DNA from 3 places in the Lysobacter sp. CC-YZS074 genome. Region 1 is predicted to be linked to each of the others. Evidence: predicted binding sites of a transcription regulator. Region 1 holds the regulator's gene; each other region holds the start of a gene.
The links. The regulator HrcA, encoded in region 1, represses chaperone genes, less so after heat shock. The targets are predictions, from matches to a motif close to TTNGCACTCNNNNNNNNNGAGTGCNAA.
Positions count from the first base shown of each region.

Region 2: a site for HrcA is predicted at 1,747-1,773, ahead of groES (co-chaperone GroES). Genes of this name have one in related genera too.
Region 3: a site for HrcA is predicted at 3,256-3,282, ahead of rpoH (RNA polymerase sigma factor RpoH). Genes of this name have one in related genera too.

Region 1 covers NZ_CP200301.1:1,657,755-1,662,096, reverse strand. The annotation lists gene dnaK (molecular chaperone DnaK) at 1-1,271, opposite strand, end outside; gene grpE (nucleotide exchange factor GrpE) at 1,379-1,894, opposite strand; gene hrcA (heat-inducible transcriptional repressor HrcA) at 2,009-3,055, opposite strand; gene recN (DNA repair protein RecN) at 3,199-4,342, shown strand, end outside.
Region 2 covers NZ_CP200301.1:2,808,079-2,812,420, reverse strand. The annotation lists gene U8331_RS12680 (protein-disulfide reductase DsbD) at 1-463, opposite strand, end outside; gene cutA (divalent-cation tolerance protein CutA) at 456-779, opposite strand; gene U8331_RS12670 (helix-turn-helix transcriptional regulator) at 845-1,240, opposite strand; gene groES (co-chaperone GroES) at 1,823-2,110, shown strand; gene groL (chaperonin GroEL) at 2,182-3,822, shown strand; gene U8331_RS12655 (S8 family peptidase) at 4,164-4,342, shown strand, end outside.
Region 3 covers NZ_CP200301.1:457,898-462,239, forward strand. The annotation lists gene ftsE (cell division ATP-binding protein FtsE) at 1-672, shown strand, start outside; gene ftsX (permease-like cell division protein FtsX) at 669-1,613, shown strand; gene U8331_RS01895 (response regulator) at 1,631-2,437, shown strand; gene ung (uracil-DNA glycosylase) at 2,434-3,126, shown strand; gene rpoH (RNA polymerase sigma factor RpoH) at 3,293-4,186, shown strand; gene U8331_RS01910 (NAD(P)/FAD-dependent oxidoreductase) at 4,332-4,342, opposite strand, start outside.

The sequences.
Region 1 (4,342 bases):
GAGGCCTTGGTCGGCACCGTGGTGTTCTTCTCGATGATCTTGGTGAACACGCCGCCCAGGGTCTCGATACCCAGCGACAGCGGGGTCACGTCGAGCAGCAGCACGTCCTTGACGTCGCCGGCCAGCACGCCGCCCTGGATGGCGGCACCGATGGCGACGGCCTCGTCCGGGTTGACGTCCTTGCGCGGCTCCTTGCCGAAGAACTCGCTCACCGCCTGCTGCACCTTCGGCATGCGGGTCTGGCCGCCGACCAGGATCACCTCGCTGATGTCGCTGGCACGCAGGCCGACGTCGTTGAGCGCGGTGCGGCATGGCTCGATCGTCTTCTTGACCAGGTCCTCGACCAGCGACTCGAGCTTGGCGCGGGTCAGCTTGATGTTCAGGTGCTTCGGCCCGGAGGCGTCGGCGGTGACGTACGGCAGGTTGACTTCGGTCTGCTGGCTCGAGGACAGCTCAATCTTGGCGCGTTCGGCGGCGTCCTTCAGGCGCTGCAGCGCGAGCGGGTCCTGACGCAGGTTGATGCCCTGGTCCTTCTGGAACTCGTCGACCAGGTAATCGATGACGCGCTTGTCGAAGTCCTCGCCGCCGAGGAACGTGTCGCCGTTCGTCGACAGCACCTCGACCTGCATCTCCTCGTCGACCGAAGCGATCTCGATGATCGACACGTCGAAGGTGCCGCCGCCGAGGTCGTACACGGCCACCTTGCGGTCGCCGCCCTTCTTGTCCATGCCGTAGGCCAGCGCGGCCGCGGTCGGCTCGTTGATGATGCGCTTGACCTCGAGGCCGGCGATCTTGCCGGCGTCCTTGGTCGCCTGGCGCTGGCTGTCGTTGAAGTACGCCGGCACGGTGATCACCGCCTCGGTGACGGTCTCGCCCAAGTAGGCCTCGGCGGTCTTCTTCATCTTGGCCAGCACCTCGGCCGAGATCTGCTGCGGCGCCATCTTCTTGCCGTCGGCGGTTTGCACCCACGCATCGCCGTTCTCGTGCTGGACGATGCCGTACGGGACCAGGTCGAGATCCTTCTGCACTTCGGCGTCGGTGAACTTGCGGCCGATCAGGCGCTTCACCGCGTAGAAGGTGTTCTTCGGGTTGGTGACCGCCTGGCGCTTGGCCGAAGCGCCCACCAGGACCTCGCCGTCCTTGGTGTAGGCGACGATGGACGGCGTGGTGCGATCGCCTTCCGCGTTCTCGATGACCCGTGCCTTCCCGCCTTCCATCACGGCGACGCAGGAGTTGGTCGTGCCCAGGTCGATGCCGATGATCTTGCCCATGGTGTTGCTCCCTCTCGAATCTTTTTGTCTTGGGGCGGCCGCGCCGCCGATGTCCGCTATCTGGGGCTGGAGCCCTCCCCTTCAAGGGGAAAGCCCGCCCGCGTCGTTCAGTCGTGCCTGCTCACCACCACCAGCGCGGGACGCAGCAGGCGTTCGTTCAGCAGCCAGCCCTTCTGGTAGACCTGCACCACGTGGCCGGGCGCATGGTCGGCGCTTTCCACCATGCTCATGGCCTGGTGGTGCTCGGGATTGAAGGCCTGGCCCGCGGGATTGACCTCCAGCAGGCCGTTGTCGCCGGTCACCTTGAGCAACTGCTTCAGGGTCAGCTCCATGCCCTCGCGCAGCGGCCCGGTGTCGCCGGTCGCGGCGTTGAGGCCGGCCTCGAGGCTGTCGATCACCGGCAGCAGGTCGCCGAGCAGGCGTTCGTTGGCGAACTTGCGGGCCATGTCGCGCTCGCGTTCGAGTCGCTTGCGCTGGTTTTCGAGATCGGCGCGCTCGCGCAGTGCGTCCTCCCGCAGCCGGGCGATCTCGGCCTGGGCGGCCTCGAGTTCGACGGCCAGCGGCGAGGTGGGCTGCGCTTCGGCCTCGTGCTGGGCCGCGTCCTGGATAGGTTCGGTGGTCATGCTCGGCTCTGTTCCTGGCGCCCGTGGCGCGTTCTCCGCAACAGGGACGAGCAATGGGGACAGCCCGGGCCAATTCAACCCGCCCGGACACGGGCGCCGACGGACAGCTTCCGCTCAGGCGTCCGGGGCAAACGCCTCGCCGAGCGCGTCGGCGGCAGCCTGCACCACCGGGATCACCCGGTCGTAGGCCATCCGGGTCGGGCCGATCACGCCCAGGACGCCCAGGACGCGGCCGGCGGCAGCGTACGGAGCCGTCACCAGCGAAACCCCTTCCAGCGGCGCCAGACCGGTTTCCTCACCGATGAAGATCCGGACGCCGGGGGCGCGGACCGTGCGCTCCAGCAACTGGAGGATCTCGCGCTTGCGGGCGAACGCCTCGAACAGCTCGCGCAGGCGGTCCAGGTCCGACAGCTCCTGCAGGCCCATCAAACGGGTCTGGCCGGCCAGCACCATATCGTCGTGAGCGGGGGCCAGGGCATGTTCGGCCAGCTCGATCGACTGGGCCAGCAGCGATTCCATTTCGCTGCGCGCCGACCGCAGCTCGCGCAGCAGGGTCGCGCGGATGTCGGCCACCGGGCGGCCGGCGAAATGGTGGTTGAGATAGTTCGCCACCCGTTCCAGCTCACCCCGCTCGTAGGCGCGCCGGGTCTGGATGATCCGGTTCTGCACCTCGTTGTCGGCGAACACCAGGATCGCCAGCACCCGCTGCCCCTCGATCGGCACGAAATCCACCCGCCGGAACGCGAACTGCTCGCGCCGGGGCACGCTGACCACCCCGACGAAGCGGGTCATCGCCGACAGCAGCTCCGAGGCACTGCCGAGCAGGGCCTGGGTCCCGGACCCGGCCGGCAGTTCGCCGCGCAGCCGCGCCACTTCGGTGTCCGGCAACGGGCGCACCTGCAGCAGCGAATCGACGAACAGCCGGTAGCCCTGCGCGGTCGGTACCCGGCCGGCGGACGTGTGCGGTGCGCTCAGCAACCCGACCTCCTCCAGGTCGGCCAGGATGTTGCGGATGGTGGCGGCGCTGACATCGAGGCCGGCGTGGCGGGCCAGTGTCTGGGAGCCCACCGGCTCGCCGCTCTGGATGTAGCGGGCGATGAGGGTGCGCAGCAACTGCCGTGCGCGCGGGTCCAGGCCGGTGTCGTCGGGTTTGCGACTCATGGGCCGGGTATAAGGCCGGGCGGCGGACGGCGCAAGGCGGGGCGGCTCAGCGGACGAGACGGGCGCGTGCTTCATTCCGCCTGCTCCGCCCGTACGCGTCGCCCCTGCCCTCCGCCTCCGCCGACCTTTAAACTCGCCGCTGCATGCTCGCTCACCTTTCCCTCAAGCATTTCGCCGTGGTCGACGAGGCCGAACTGGCCTTCGGCCCCGGCCTGACCGTCATCTCCGGCGAAACCGGCGCGGGCAAGTCGCTGCTGGTCGACGCGCTGGGGCTGCTGTCCGGCCTTCGCGCCGACAGCGGGGTGGTCCGTCACGGCGCCGACCGCGCGGAAGTGGTCGGCGAGTTCGACCTCGGCGATGTACCCGCCGCGCGCCAGTGGCTGGAAGCCGCCGAACTCGACGACGGCGACGAGCCGCGCTGCGTGGTACGGCGGGTGGTCCGCGCCGACGGGGGCTCCCGCGCATGGATCAATGGCCGCCCGGTGACGATCGGCCAACTGGGCGACCTGGCCGGTCGGCTGGTCGAGATACACGGCCAGCACGAGCACCAGGCGCTGCTGTCGCGGACCAGCCAGCTCGCCCTGCTCGACGCCTACGGCCGCACGGATGCCGAGCGCGCCACGGTGGCCGAGGCGTCGGCGCATTGGAACGCCCTGCTGGCCGAGCGTGACCGGCTGTCGTCCCAGGGCGACGTATCGGACCGGATCGACTGGCTGGAGCACCAGCACGCGGAGCTCGAGCGGGAAACCCTCGAGCCCGACTCCATCCTGCAACTGCAGGTCGACCACAGGCGCCAGGCGCACGCCGCGGACCTCATCGCCGCGTGCGACGGCGTGTTCGCCCGCCTCGGCGGCGAGGACGGCAGCTCGCTGTCGCGCGACCTGCAGCGGGTACGGGGCGAACTGCAGCGGGTGACCGAACACGAACCCCGACTGGCGGAGGTGGACGACATGCTCGACGCCGCCGCGATCCAGCTCGATGAAGCACTCGCCCTGCTCGACCGCGTCCGCGCCGACCTGGACGTCGATCCTTCCCGATTCGATGCGATCGAGCAGCGGCTCGGACGGCTCCACGACCTCGCGCGCAAGCACCGCGTCACCCCCGAGCACCTGCTCGCCCACCGCGAGCGGCTTGCCGCCGAGCTGGAGGAACTGCGACACGCCGGCGTCCGGCTGCAGTCGCTCGACAGGGAGATCGAGGCGGCCCGGAAGGACTGGCGTGGCGCGGCGGACGCCCTGGGCGTCCGCCGCCGGGAAGCCGCCGCCAGACTCGCCGCCTCGACCACCG
Region 2 (4,342 bases), 1.2 Mb from region 1:
CGGCCACGGCCTCGGTGCCGGGCAGCGCGACTTGCAACCGCCGCGTCTGCGGCGGGTAGCAGATGCCCGCGTCGGCGCAGCCCTGGTACTTGATGGTGAGGGTGGCGGTCGCGCCGCGTGGCTGGCCCGGCAGGGTGGCGACCAGCTGCTCGCGGTAGGTCTCGACCTTGCCGAAGAATTCGTCCTCGTAGGCCTTGCCCGGCGGCAGCAGCAGGGGTTCGGCGTCGAATCCGCCGTCGGCCTGCACGCTGGTCCGATGACGGTAGAGGTAATAACCGTCGGCGATCTCCCAACGCACCGTGATGGCGTCGGCGGCGTCCGCCGAGGCACTCAATACGAACGCCTGGTCGACCGGAAGCAGTTCGTCGGGGTCGATGGCCGCCTGGGCGGCGGTCGCGACCAGCCCGAGCAGCAGCGCCAGCCAGGCGCCGCGCCCGCGGCGGGGCATCTTGGGGTCAGTCATGGTCTCGGGTCTGCGCGGCCACCCAGGCCAGATAGGGGGCGAGCCCGCCCGCGGTTTCGACCGCGAGGATTTCCGGGAGTTCATACGGATGCAGGGCCTGCAGCCGGCGGGTGAGTGCATCGAGCCGGTCGGCCGTGGTCTTGATCAGCAGCAGCACTTCTTCGCCGTGCTCGATGCGGCCTTCCCAGCGATAGGTCGACTGCAGCCCCGGGACGCGGCTGACGCAGGCGGCGAGCCGCTCGTCCACCAGCGCACCCGCGATGGAGCGCGCGATGGCATCGTCGGGACAGGTGCACAGGCAAAGCAGGACGGACATCGGGTTCGGTCTCCCGGCGGAGCCGCATAGCCTAGCCCAGCCGGCGCCACGCGCCTTTGCCGGAGTCAGCCCTGTCCCGTGCGCGGGCGGCCGACGCGGCGCACGGCCAGCTGCTCGACCACCTCCACCAGCGGCACCCGAGCCCGCAGCGGACTGTCGCGGAAAGCCGCCAGCAGCCGGAGTTCCAGGGGGTCGTCCACCAGCAGCGCCTCGGCCGTGGCGATCGAGTCCATCTCGACCTCGGTCGACAGCGTCATCTTGCCGCGCCCGGTCGCCAGCCATTCGAACTGGACGCCGGTGACCAGCGCGATTTCACGCAGGTGGGAGGCGCTCGGGGATTTGCCGGGGCTGCCCTCCCAGTGACTGACCGCGCTGCGCTGGACCCCCACCGCGGCAGCCAAGGCCGCCTGCGAAAGGCCGCCGTGGCGGCGGGCGAGGCGAATGCGAAGTGCCGGCGTCACGCGTTCTTCTCTCCCTCGTTGCAAAGCTGAAACAGTGTGCCAGTCGACAAATGACCGCGCCAACGCCGCAAAGTTACCGTGAGTCACCCAGCCACCAAATCTAACGGCAACATGTTGTCTATCGGTAGCTATATCGATAGTAAACGTGGAAACGCCTGATTAGTTCGATCGGCGTCACGACTTGGGGTTACCGAAAGTGAGCGGGCTGGCGTATGGGCCTCGCTGGTCAATGTGACGGAGTTGGGCCAAGATCGCCCCAAGCCGACAGGGAGTTGGCTTCGACATGGGGGTCCAGGTCAGGGGAGAAGGCGCAGGACTGCGCCGAGCTCGGAAGCCAGTCCCGAAACCGGAAGAGCGCGTCTCCTTGGAGACGCGCTCTTTTTTGTGGCCATCGCGGCGCCGGCCGCCCCCAAGCGCACCAGAATTCCCACCGGGCCCTTGAAAGCCCCAGCACCCGCCCCATCTCCAGCGCAGTCCCGGCCTCCCGGGCGCCGTCGCTCCCGGGCTTGGCACTCGACCCGGGCGACTGCTAAATTCCGCGTTCTTTCCCCACCCATTCAACCACTTACGAGGTTGTAGAGTATGAACATCAAGCCGTTGTTCGACCGCGTGGTCATCAAGCGCATGGAAGAAGAAAAGATGTCCGCCGGCGGCATCGTCATTCCGGATTCGGCCACCGAGAAGCCGATCAAGGGCGAGGTCATCGCGGTCGGCGAGGGCAAGGCCCTGGACAACGGCAGCGTCCGCGCGCCGAAGGTCAAGGTCGGTGACAAGGTGCTGTTCGGCAAGTACAGCGGCACCGAGGTCAAGCTCGACGGCACCGACCTGCTGGTGGTGAAGGAAGACGACATCTTCGCGGTGCTCGGCTGATCCAGCCCCGCTGACCGCGGCGCTTCCGCATCCTTTTCCCTTTTTCGCAATTCTTTTGAGGTAATCCGCAAATGGCTGCCAAGGAAATCCGTTTCGGCGAAGACGCGCGCTCCAAGATGCTGCGCGGCGTCAACACGCTCGCCAATGCCGTCAAGGCCACCCTGGGCCCGAAGGGCCGCAACGTCGTGCTCGACAAGAGCTTCGGTGCGCCGACGATCACCAAGGACGGCGTGTCCGTCGCCAAGGAGATCGAACTGGCCGACAAGTTCGAGAACATGGGCGCGCAGATGGTCAAGGAAGTCGCTTCCAAGACCTCCGACAATGCCGGTGATGGCACCACCACCGCGACCGTGCTGGCCCAGGCGCTGATCCGCGAAGGCATGAAGGCGGTCGCTGCCGGCATGAACCCGATGGACCTCAAGCGCGGCATCGACAAGGCCGTGACCGGCGCCGTCGCCGAGCTGAAGAACATCTCCAAGCCGTCGTCGACCAGCAAGGAGATCGCCCAGGTCGGCGCGATCTCGGCCAACTCCGACTCGCAGATCGGCGACCTGATCGCGCAGGCGATGGACAAGGTCGGCAAGGAAGGCGTGATCACCGTCGAGGACGGTTCGGGCCTGGAGAACGAGCTGGACGTGGTCGAGGGCATGCAGTTCGACCGCGGCTACCTGTCGCCGTACTTCATCAACAACCAGCAGTCGATGCAGGCCGAGCTGGACGACCCGTTCATCCTGCTCTACGACAAGAAGATCTCCAACGTGCGTGACCTGCTGCCCGTCCTCGAGGGCGTGGCCAAGGCCGGCAAGCCGCTGCTGATCGTCGCCGAGGACGTCGAAGGCGAGGCGCTGGCGACCCTGGTGGTCAATACCATCCGCGGCATCGTCAAGGTCTGCGCCGTCAAGGCGCCGGGCTTCGGCGACCGTCGCAAGGCGATGCTGGAAGACATGGCCGTGCTGACCGGTGGCACCGTGATTTCCGAGGAAGTCGGCCTGCAGCTCGAGAAGGCCACCATCAACGACCTCGGCCGTGCGAAGAAGGTGCAGGTCTCTAAGGAGAACACCACCATCATCGACGGCGCCGGCGACACCGGTTCGATCGAGGCCCGCATCAAGCAGATCAAGGCGCAGATCGAGGAGACCTCCTCCGACTACGACCGCGAGAAGCTGCAGGAGCGCGTGGCCAAGCTGGCCGGCGGCGTGGCGGTGATCAAGGTCGGTGCCTCGACCGAGATCGAGATGAAGGAAAAGAAGGCGCGCGTCGAGGACGCCCTGCACGCCACCCGCGCCGCGGTCGAGGAAGGCATCGTCCCCGGCGGCGGCGTCGCCCTGATCCGTGCGCTGGCCGCCGTGGCCGACCTCAAGGGTGACAACGAGGACCAGAACCACGGCATCGCGATCGCCCGCCGTGCGATGGAAGCCCCGCTGCGCGAGATCGTCACCAACGCCGGCGAGGAGCCGAGCGTGATCGTCAACGCGGTCAAGGAAGGCAAGGGCAGCTACGGCTACAACGCTGCCACCGGCGAGTACGTCGACATGCTGGAAGCCGGCATCCTCGACCCGACCAAGGTCACCCGCACCGCGCTGCAGAACGCGGCGTCGATCGCGGGCCTGATGATCACCACCGAGGCGATGGTCGGCGAGCTGCCGAAGAAGGACGAGCCGGCGATGCCGCCGGGCGGTGGTATGGGCGACATGGGCGGCATGGGCTTCTGATCCACGCCCGTCGCGATACGCAGTATTGGAAGGCCCGCCTCGCGCGGGCCTTCTTTTTGCCATTCCTAAACCCCCGGGTTCTCTTTTGCACTGCAGCGTGCATTCGCCCTAACAACTCCTTCACGATCGGGCTGCATCCCGACGTGGGGGAGGGAGCAGGCCCGCAACCGGTTCGTCCGGGGCGGGCTTTTTTATTGCGTGGCGTTTTCCCATCGAAACGCGCGGCGGATGGCCGGTTTCTTCCCTCACCTGCGTGCATTGCGCCGCCGGACAGGCCTGCTATCTTCGCCGGGCGCGGGGGATAACCGTGACGAGAGTCACACGTTATCGGAGAGGCGCTCATGAAACGTTTCACCTTGATGTTGGCTGTCGCCGCGGCGACGGCCGCGGGCAGTGCGCAGGCCGCCACCTACGTGGTGCAGGCCAAGGCTCTGGACTTCGACGCCGCGCTGGCAAGGCAGGTCGAAGCCCAGGGCGGGCAGGTCGTCGCACGTTATCCGCAGATCGGCGTGGCGATCGT
Region 3 (4,342 bases), 1.2 Mb from region 1:
TTCGACAACGTCAGCAAGCTCTACAGCGGCGGCCGCCAGGCCCTGCGCGAGGTCAGCTTCGAGGTGGGCGCCGGCGAGATGCTGTTCGTCACCGGGCATTCCGGCGCCGGCAAGACCACCCTGCTCAAGCTCATCCACCTGGCCGAGCGGCCCAGCCGCGGCGCGGTGCTGTTCGGCGACAAAAACCTGCTGCGCGTGCGTGGCCGCAAGGTGGCCATGCACCGGCGCGAGGTCGGCGTGGTGTTCCAGGACCACCGGCTGCTGGCCGACCGCAACGTCGCCGACAACGTCGCCCTGCCGCTGCTGCTGCAGGGCATGCGCCGCGCCGAGATCAACAAGCGTGTGCGCGCGGTGCTCGACCGGGTCAGCCTGGGCGCCCGCGCGCAGGCGTTGCCGGCGCAGCTGTCGGCGGGCGAGCAGCAGCGCGTCGGCATCGCCCGCGCGATCGTCGCCGAGCCGAGACTGCTGGTGGCCGACGAGCCGACCGGCAACCTCGACCCCACCCTGTCGGCCGAGATCATGGCCCTGTTCGAATCGCTGCCCGAACGCGGTACCAGCGTGCTGGTGGCCAGCCATGACCTTGCGCTGGTCAAGCGCATGAAGAAGCGCGTGCTGGTGCTCAACCAGGGTGAACTGGCCGACGACATCGCGCCGGAGGACCTGGCCCAATGAGTATTGCGCCCGGCCGCACGGCCCCGTCGCGTTCGCGCGCCGGCACCTGGTTCGACCACCACGTCTACAGCCTGGTGGCCAGCTTCGGCCGGATGCTGCGCAAACCGTGGTCGACGGCGTTGACGATCGGCGTGATGGCGGTCGCGCTCGCGCTCCCACTCGGCCTGTGGGCGACCCTGGCCAACATCGAGCGCTTTGCCGGCGACGTGCAGGAGGCGCGCCGGATCAGCCTGTTCCTCAAGCCGGAAATCACGGTCGAGGTGGCCGGCGCGCTGGCCGACCGGCTGCGCGAACGCACCGATGTCGCGACGGTCGAGCACCGCACGCCGGAACAGGGGCTGGCCGAACTGCGCGAATCCAGCGGCCTCGGCGATGCGCTGGCGGGACTGGACGGCAATCCGCTGCCGAGCCTGCTGGTGGTGGTCCCCGCCGGCGACGAGGCGCTGCTGGCCGCCGCGCTGCGGCAACTGCCCGAAGCCGACATCGTCCAGCACGACGCCGCCTGGCGTGAGCGGCTGGACGGCTGGCTGCGCTTCGGGGGGCGCGTCGCCTGGGTGTTGGCGGCGATGCTCGGGCTCGGCGCCCTGCTCGTGGTCGGCAACACCGTGCGGCTCGACATCCAGCAGCGCACCGAGGAAATCGGCGTGCTGCAACTGCTCGGCGCCACCGACGGCTTCATCCGCCGCCCGTTCCTGTACCTTGGGCTCAGCTACGGCCTGGTCGCCGGCGCGCTCGCGCTGGCGTTGCTGACCGCGGCGGACCTGTCGCTGCGGGCGCCGCTGGCGGACCTGGCCCGCAGCTACGGCAGCGACTTCGCCCTGCGCGGCTTCGGTCCGCAGCATGCGCTGGTGATCGTGCTCGGCGCCGGCCTGCTCGGCTGGATCGGCGCCGGGCTGGTCACCGGCCATTACCTCCGCCAGACCCGACCCACCGACACATGAGCAATCCCGAGGACAAGATGCGCCACGTGGCCGCCGACGCCCCCCGGGTGATGGTGGTGGACGGCTCGAAACTGGTGCGCAAGCTGATCGGCGACGTGCTGGTGCGCGAACTGGCCGGCGCCGAGGTGGTGCCGTGCGCCGGGATCGACGAGGCCCGCGCGGCGCTCGCCGCCGGCCCGGTCGATCTGGTCACCACGTCGCTGGCGCTGCCCGACGGTGACGGCATCGAACTCGCCCGGGCCGTCCGCGAAGCCGCCGGCCAGGCCTACGTACCGGTGATCGTGGTGTCGGGCGAGGCGCAGTCCCACCTGGAGTCGCGCCGCTTCACCGAGGACGTCACCGACTACTTCGACAAGGCGCTCGGCCACAACGCCCTGGCCGCCTTCATCCGCGGCTACGTGCAGCCCGAGCCTATCCCGGGCGCGCGCGTGCTGTACGTCGAGGACAGCCGGGTGGTGGCACTGGCGACCAAGCGCATGCTCGAGCGCCAGCAGTTGCAGGTGCTGCACTTCGTCGGCGTCGAGGAGGCGCTGGAGTACCTCGAAACCCACCGCGGCAACGACGATCCGGGCGCCGACCTGGTCCTGACCGACGTCTACCTGAAGGGCGATCTCGACGGCCACGACCTGCTCGAACGGGTGCGCGGCGACTTCGGCTACGGCAAGCGCCGGCTGCCGGTGCTGGTGATGACCGGCGACGCCAACCCCGAGAACCAGAGCGCGCTGCTGCGCGCCGGCGCCAACGACCTCGTGCTCAAGCCGATCGAGGAGCGCCTGCTGGTGACCAAGACCCTGTTCCAGCTGCGGGCGGCCAAGCTGGCGTGAGCGAAGACCGGATCAGGCTGGAACCGTCCTGGAAGGCGCGGGTCGGCGACTACCTGCAACGCGACGAGATGCAGGCGCTGTCGGCCTTCCTGCGCCAGCGGCAGGCGCAGGGCGCGCGGATCTTCCCACCCGGCCCGGACATCTTCGCCGCGTTCGACGCGACCCCGTTCGATGCCACCCGGGTGGTGATCCTCGGCCAGGATCCGTATCACGGGCCGGGCCAGGCGCACGGGCTGTGCTTCTCGGTCCGCCCGGGCGTCGACGTGCCGCCGTCGCTGCTCAACGTCTACAAGGAGATCGAGCGCGACCTCGGCATCCCGCGGCCGTCCCACGGCTGCCTGCTGCCGTGGGCGCGACAGGGCGTGCTGCTGCTCAACGCGGTGCTGACGGTGGAGGCCGGCTCCGCCGGTGCGCATGCGGGCAAGGGCTGGGAAGGTTTCACCGACCACGTGGTCGAAACCCTCAACCGTGAACGCGAAGGGCTGGTGTTCCTGCTCTGGGGCAGCTACGCGCAGAAGAAGGGCGCGGTGATCGATCGCAGCCGCCACAGGGTGCTCAAGGGGCCCCATCCTTCGCCGCTGTCGGCGCACCGGGGGTTCCTCGGCTGCGGGCACTTCTCCGCGGCCAACGAATACCTGGTGCGGCGGGGCCAGGCCCCCATCGACTGGTCGCTGCCGCCGCCGGCCTGACCCGCGGCTGATCGGACTGCGGGCCTCGCCCCGCTGTTGACCCGGAACTTACGCGTACCGGAGCAGTCTTACCTGCGTGTCCGGGGCTGATTGTTCCGTGAATGGGACGATGAAGCCCCTGATTCGGCCTTAGCACTCCCCCTTGACGACTGCTAACATCCTTGCCATGACCGAGATCACCGCTTCCAACGCCCTGGTTTCCAACAGCCTGCCGGTGCCTGCGCTCAACGCGCTGACGCCGCTCGGCTCGCTCGACGCGTACATCGGCGCCGTGCACAAGATCCCGGTGCTGAGCGCCGAGGACGAGCAGCATCTGGCGCGCCGCTTCCGCGACGACGAGGACCTCGACGCCGCCCGCGAGCTGGTGCATTCGCACCTGCGCTTCGTCGTGCACGTGGCGCGCGGCTACAACGGCTACGGCCTGCCGCTGGGCGACCTGATCCAGGAAGGCAACATCGGCCTGATGAAGGCGGTCAAGCGCTTCGACCCCGAGCAGGGCGTGCGCCTGGTCAGCTTCGCGGTGCACTGGATCCGCGCCGAGATGCACGAGTTCATCCTCAAGAACTGGCGCATTGTGAAGGTCGCCACCACCAAGGCGCAGCGCAAGCTGTTCTTCAACCTGCGCAAGAGCAAGAAGCGCCTGGGCTGGATGAACGACGCCGAGGTGACCGCGGTCGCCGCCGACCTCAACGTCTCCAAGCGCGAGGTGCTGGAGATGGAGTCGCGCCTGTCCGGCCGCGACATCGGTTTCGATGCCCCGGCCGACGAGGACGACGACCGCGCCCCGCCGTCGCCGGCCGCCTACCTGCGCGCCGATGCCGAGGACCCCTCGCAGATGTACGAGCGCGAGGACGAGGAGGACAGCCAGCTGCAGCTGTTGCGCGAAGGCCTCGCCGGCCTGGATGAGCGTTCGCGCGACATCGTCGCCCGGCGCTGGCTGGGCAGCGAGAACAAGGTGACCCTGCAGGAGCTGGCCGACGAGTACGGCGTGTCCGCCGAGCGCATCCGCCAGATCGAAGCCAACGCGTTGAAGAAGATGCGCGCGCTGTTCGCGGCCTGACGGCGGGCGTAACGAGTCTCACGGTGGCGGCCCGGAAACCGGGCCGTTTCCTTTTGCGCGGCCCGGCTTTTCGGGGGAGCGGCTTCAGCCGCGATCGTGGAACCGGCGCGAGCGAACGGTCGCCGGATCGCGGCTGAAGCCGTTCCTACAAAGGCC